Methylococcus capsulatus: one gene and its partner. The protein of the gene in region 1 binds, or shares a complex with, the protein of each later gene. Links are inferred from orthologs where the notes say so. Each region holds a gene or a part of one and is shown in the gene's direction. Other genes may lie near its edges.

What was found.
Region 2: the proteins of trxA (region 1) and trxB are in contact, whole or in part, in a crystal structure (PDB 1F6M), measured with the Escherichia coli proteins. The link is inferred for Methylococcus capsulatus from one-to-one orthologs.

The regions. Positions count from the first base shown.
Region 1 is NZ_CP104311.1:1,186,908-1,190,199, reverse strand. The notes cover bases 191-3,163. They hold trxA (thioredoxin TrxA), read left to right. Parts: upstream 191-1,498; coding sequence 1,499-1,828; downstream 1,829-3,163. Other genes in these bases: rho (transcription termination factor Rho), read left to right, coding at 2,015-3,163; N4J17_RS05850 (lysophospholipid acyltransferase family protein), read left to right, coding at 568-1,335; N4J17_RS05855 (GNAT family N-acetyltransferase), read left to right, coding at 191-593. In the rest of the region: more of N4J17_RS05855, read left to right, coding at 1-190; more of rho, read left to right, coding at 3,164-3,271; N4J17_RS05835 (VTT domain-containing protein), read right to left, coding at 3,283-3,292. UniProt on the Escherichia coli protein: Participates in various redox reactions through the reversible oxidation of its active center dithiol to a disulfide and catalyzes dithiol-disulfide exchange reactions.
Region 2 is NZ_CP104311.1:2,577,735-2,580,923, forward strand. What follows is about bases 320-3,189. They hold trxB (thioredoxin-disulfide reductase), read left to right. Parts: upstream 320-1,212; coding sequence 1,213-2,166; downstream 2,167-3,189. Other genes in these bases: N4J17_RS12635 (DNA translocase FtsK), read right to left, coding at 320-1,019; N4J17_RS12645 (hypothetical protein), read left to right, coding at 2,204-2,815; mutL (DNA mismatch repair endonuclease MutL), read left to right, coding at 2,907-3,189. Outside these bases: more of N4J17_RS12635, read right to left, coding at 1-319.

The DNA.
Region 1 (3,292 bases):
ACCTGGTGGTCGTGGACAATCGCGAGCACCGCGTCATCGGCAGCACCCGTCTGCTGAGCGACAGCCAGGCCAAACGGCTGGGCCGCTTCTATTCGGAAGGCGAATTCAGCCTGTCCGGCGTTCTCGCCCTGAAAGGAAGATTCCTCGAGGTCGGCCGCACCTGCGTAGACCCGAACTACCGCGGCGGCGCCGTCATCGCCTGCCTGTGGGGCGCCCTGTCGGAATATGTCACACAAGGGGGCTTCGACCACCTGATGGGCTGCGCCAGCATCCCACCGGGGCCGAGCGGTTTTGCGGTGGACGCGGTCTACCGCAACATCGGCGAAGAGCGGCTCGGACCCACGGAGCTGGGTGTCCGGCCCCACCATCCGGTCCCCGCCTGGAAGCGCTGCCAACGCGACGAAAGCGGCGTCCCCCCCTTGCTGCAAGCTTATCTGCGACTGGGTGCCTGGATTTTCGGCGAACCCTGCTGGGACGAGGATTTCGACGTCATGGACGTCTTCGTCCTGCTGAAGATGGAACGCCTGCAAGGGCGCTATGAACGCCACTTCGTCGGAGGCGAGCGGAATGCCGCACTTCAGACAGGCTTATAGGGCCCTCCTGGTGGCGGCCGTCTGCGTGGCTGGCATGGCGGCCGTGGTGCTGCTGTTCCCCCCGCTGCGCATCCTGGGGGAAAGCCGCGCCCAGTGCCTGCGAGACAAGGTGCAGATGGCCTGGTTCCGCGGCTTCCTGCTCATCCTCGGCGTGCAGGTCGAACGGCGGGGCCGGTGGAACCCGAACGCACCGCTATGGGTCGCCAACCACATTTCCTGGCTGGACGTCGTCGTCATCGGCGCCCAGGCTCCGCTGACCTTCATTTCCAAGCAGGATGTCGCCGGCTGGCCGGTGTTCGGCTTCCTCGCCAGCCGCACCGGCACCCTGTTCCTGCGACGGGGCGACCGTGAAGATACCCAGCGGCTCGGTGAGCGGATGACCTGGCTGCTGCGCCAGAAACGCACCCTGCTGCTGTTCCCGGAAGGCACCAGCTCCAGCGGAGAGACCGTGCTGCGGTTCCATCCCCGCCTGTTCCAGCCGGCAAAGCGCGCCGGCGTGGCAGTGCAGCCGGTCGCACTGGCTTATCGGGGCGAGGCCGCCAAGATTGCCCCGTTCGTCGGCGATGCATCGTTTCTTCCACATCTGCTGCAGATGCTGCGGGTTCCACGAACCGTGGCCGAACTGAGTTTCGGCGCCGCCATCGAGAGCGACCACCTCAACCGCGACGAACTGGCCCACGCGGCCCGTCAAACCGTCGTCGGGTGTCTGGGGAAAGGCGAAGCGCGGCGGCAGGTCGCCTGAATCCACGTCCTGGCCGATTCCCGGCCCCCCGGCGTCTCGAAGAGGGCTTGCATCCATGACGTTTTGGCCCGAAAATGCCAGCCATCTACGCAATCACAGCCCGCTGCAGGCACGCCTTTAGTCCAGGGAGCGGGCCGGTGATCACCTACGAGGAGCCGCCCAAGTGAGCAGTGACAAAATCCTTCACGTGACCGACGCTGAATTCGAAGACAAAGTCCTCAAGGCACCCGGACCGGTGCTGGTGGACTACTGGGCCGAATGGTGCGGCCCGTGCAAGATGATCGCGCCCATCCTTGACGAAATCGCCGGCGAATACGAAGGCCGCCTGACCGTGGCCAAGCTCAACATCGACGACAACCCGGCGACCCCTCAGCGCTACGGTGTACGGGGCATTCCCACCTTGATGGTATTCAAGGGCGGTGAAGTGGTCGCCACCAAGGTGGGCGCATTGACCAAATCCCAGCTCGCGGCCTTCCTCGAAGGTAATCTGTAATCTCCCGGGCATTCGCCGTCATTCCTCGGAAGCGAGTGCCCTATTCGTCCGAAGCATCGAGCGCCCCGTTTTTCCCCTGAGCCGGCAGCTTTCTGCCGGATTAACCCTGACCCCAAGTCCAACGGCCTTCCTGGCCAATTCTCCCGGACTTTTTCCATATCCCGATAAATTCCTTAATGGAAACGCATGAACCTCACTGACCTCAAGCGCAAGCCCGTATCCGAACTGATCGAAATCGCCGAATCCCTGGACATCGAAGGCGTCGCCCGAACCCGCAAACAGGACCTGATCTTTTCCATCCTGAAGAAACTGGCAAAAAGCGGCGAAGACATCTATGGCGACGGGGTGCTGGAAATTTTGCAGGATGGCTTCGGATTCCTGCGCTCGCCGGACAGCTCCTTCCTCGCCGGACCCGATGACATCTATGTCTCGCCGAGCCAGATCCGGCGCTTCAGCCTGCGCACCGGCGACACCATTTCCGGCAAGATACGGCCGCCCAAGGACAGCGAACGTTATTTCGCCATGCTCAAGGTCGAGCAGATCAATTACGAACCGCCGGAAAACGCCAAGCACAAAATCCTGTTCTCGAACCTGACACCGCTGTTCCCGGTCCAGCGTTTCGTGCTGGAACTGGGCAACGGCACCACGGAAGACCTGACCGCCCGGGTGATCGACCTGGTCGCCCCCATCGGCAAGGGCCAGCGCGGACTGATCGTATCGCCGCCAAAGGCGGGCAAGACGATGATACTGCAGAACGTCGCCCATTCCATCGCAGAGAAGAATCCCGAGTGCTATCTGATCGTGCTGCTCATCGACGAACGGCCGGAGGAAGTCACTGAGATGCAGCGCAGCGTCAAGGGCGAGGTCGTCTCCAGCACCTTCGACGAGCCGCCCGCGCGCCATGTGCAGGTCGCCGAAATGGTCATCGAAAAGGCCAAACGCCTGGTCGAACACAAGCGGGACGTGGTCATCCTGCTGGATTCCATCACCCGACTGGCGCGCGCCTACAACACCGTGGTGCCATCCTCGGGCAAAGTGCTGACCGGCGGCGTCGACGCCAATGCCCTGGAACGCCCCAAGCGCTTCTTCGGCGCGGCCCGCAACATCGAAGAAGGTGGCAGCCTGACCATCATTGCCACCGCCCTGATCGATACCGGATCGCGTATGGATGAAGTGATCTACGAAGAATTCAAGGGCACCGGCAACATGGAACTGCACCTCGAACGCAAGATCGCGGAGCGGCGCATCTACCCCGCCATCAACATCAACCGTTCGGGCACACGTCGCGAAGAATACCTCGTCGATCCGGACGAACTGCAAAAAAGTTGGATTCTGCGTAAGATACTGCAGCCCATGGACGAAATGGCGGCCAACGAGTTCCTGCTGGGCAAGCTCAAGGATTCGAAGACCAACCGCGAATTCTTCGACATGATGAAACGCTAAGGCATTGGCTTTCAGCGATCC
Region 2 (3,189 bases), 1.4 Mb from region 1 along the record:
CGGGTGATCACCGGTCCCGGATGGACCGAGACGACTTCCACGTCCACGCCGAAATCCGCCAGGATCGTTTCCACCAGTTCCGACATCTGCTGCAACACGGACGGTGAATAGGCATGCACCTTGGCCGAAGCGTCGTTCAGCAGGCTCAGCGAGGGCAGGGCACCGCTGGCCGGCTTCCGGACCATGGATGAGGCCGGCGGCTTCTTGGGCTGCAAGAAAGGAATGACCGGAGCACGCGGCGCTGCCGGTTCCGATGGCTGTCCGGCAGGTTCGGAGGCACAGGATGGCGCCGCCGGCCGTTCCTGCGGCTTGACAGGCCGCGGCACGGCTTGGCGCGGTTTCGCCGGAGCGGCGGCCATCGGCGGGGGCGGCTCGGGCGCGGCTGCCGGTTGCTGCCCGCCCCTGGCGAGGAAAGCAGGAATGGTCGTGACCCGCCGGACCAGGAGCAATACCGCCTGGCCGGTGGCATCCACCAGCTTCAGCCAGGACAGGCCGGTCGCCAGCGACACTCCGGCCAGAAAGACACCGCCGAGCAGCACCGATGCGCCTTTGACGCCGAACGAGCCGGTCATGAGGTCCGCAAGTTCCCGCCCGACGATGCCTCCCGTAGTCTCCGGCAGAGGCAGCGGCACCCGCAGCAGTTGCAGGTCGACGATGCCGGAACCGGCGGCGATGGCTGCGCCCAGGCCGAGCCAGCGTAAGGTGGAGTCCAGCAGCGAGAAGCGGGAGTGTGCGCAGCGGCCCCGGTAGATGCGGTAGCCGTAACCGGCCAGAAGCAGCGGGAGTAGGTAGGCCACGATGCCGAACAAGGAAAACGAGAAATCCGACAACCAGGCGCCTACAGCGCCGGCGCCGTTGGAGACCGTTCCGCGGTTGCCGGTATGGGTCCAACCGGCATCCTCCAGGTCGAAAGTGACCAGTGCGATGAGGAAGAACGCGGCGAGCGCCAGGTAGGCCAGAAATGCTCCCTCTCTCAATGTCCGCACCAGCGAGGAGCGCAGATCGTCCGCCGGTTTCATTTTCTTGTCCGCTTTCGCCAAAAGGCTCACCAAATCAATCAAATATACAAACCGGGTATTGTTTCAAATGTGCGCGCCGATCCGCAAGGCGCACTGTTTGTGACGCAGGCGGGTTGCCGTGTTCTGGCGGTTAGAAATCGCGCACAGCCGAGCCGTATAATGCTTTCATTTTCTCAGCAGGATAGAGGATTTCATGAGCGAACCGAAGCATTCCAGAGTATTGATCCTGGGTTCGGGCCCGGCCGGCTACACTGCCGCAGTCTATGCCGCGCGCGCCAATCTCAAGCCGGTATTGGTGACCGGTATCCAGATGGGCGGGCAGCTTACCACGACGACCGAGGTGGACAATTGGCCGGGCGATGCCGACGGCGTGATGGGGCCGGAACTGATGGAGCGGATGCGGCGTCATGCCGAGCGCTTCGACACTGAGATCGTCTTCGATCATATCCACACGGCCGATCTGTCACGGCGTCCTTTCACCCTGACGGGCGATGCCGGTGTCTATACCAGTGACGCCCTGATCATCGCCACCGGTGCATCCGCCCGCTACCTGGGGCTGCCTTCGGAGGAAGCGTACAAGGGCCGGGGCGTTTCCGCCTGCGCCACCTGTGACGGGTTCTTTTACAAAGGTAAGCACGTGGCCGTGATCGGCGGCGGCAACACCGCGGTGGAGGAGGCGCTGTACCTGTCCAACATCGCGGCGAAGGTGACCGTGGTCCACCGCCGCGACAAGTTCCGCTCCGAAAAGATATTGTCGGACAAATTGCTGGATCGGGCGGCGAACGGCAACGTCAGCATCGAGTGGAACAGCGTGCTCGACGAAGTCCTGGGCGATGAGATGGGCGTCACGGGCGTGCGCATCAGGAACGTGCACGACGGCACGACCAAGGACATTGCCCTGGAGGGCGTATTCATCGCGATCGGTCACACCCCGAACACCGAGATTTTTTCGGGGCAACTGGAGATGCGCAACGGCTACATCGTGGTCAAGGGCGGCAGCGAGGGCGGCGCGACGGCGACCAGCGTGGATGGTGTGTTCGCGGCCGGCGACGTCTCCGATGCGATCTATCGGCAGGCCATCACTTCCGCGGGCTCGGGCTGCATGGCCGCGCTCGATGCCGAGAAGTTTCTCGACAACCAGGGGTGAGTATTTTGGGGTCCCAGAGCTCATCGAGGAGTCGCGAATGAAAATGACTGTCTGGAATTCACCGACGGCTTGTCGGTTCGCGCTTTCAGGTCTGATCATGGCAGGGGTGATCGCGTGTGCCCCTCACTATGATCCGAACGCTCCTGCGCTGAGGACTGGCTATACCTGCTGCAATCTGCATTTCGAAGACGACTGGATCAGCGACGGCAACTACGGCGAGAACCCGTTCATCGCCGCGGGAACGCCCGTCAAGGTGTACGGATACAGTGGCGACTGCGCCTATGCAGAGATCGGCGGGCGCAAGATGCGGCTCGGCCATGACTACGGCCGCAACGAGGAAACGCTGCAGCACTGGGTTGAGAAAATCGTCGTGACGAAGGATCCCAAGGTCCGTCTCGCCGTGTTTTCGCCGGATGTGCGGGAGGCCATCCGGATGGGCAAAGTATCTGGGGGCATGACGAAGGAACAGGCCATCATGGCGGTCGGTTATCCCCTGACCAGCGAAACCCCTTCGCTGGACGCCCCGGTGTGGAATTACTGGCTGTCCAGCTTCGACCGGTACCAGCTCGTCTGGGATAAGCAGGGCAGGATGCAGGTCTGGGCCGATCCCGGCATCAAGGCCAAAGTCGTGCACTCACCTGGGAAATGATGTCTCCACAGCCGGGCCGGCTGCCGGCCGCGATGAGAGAGAAAGTTCGCCTGCGTCCCGTGTTCGCATGCGTGCGGAGAAGACTTGCCGGATGAGCGGCGTCGAACTTCCCCCAGTCTCGCTCCGCATGCGGATCCGCCAACTCCCTCCCCAGCTGATCAACCAGATTGCGGCCGGCGAGGTCATCGAGCGGCCGGCTTCCGTAGTGAAGGAACTGGTCGAGAATGCTTTCGACGCCGGTGCCCGTCAGGTTGAAGTGGACGTTGAGGAGGGCGGCGTCCGGCTGATCCGGATACGCGATGATGGTTGCGGCATCGACCGTGAAGACTTGGGCTTGGCCCTGTCGCGCCATGCCACCAGCAAGATCGCGTCGC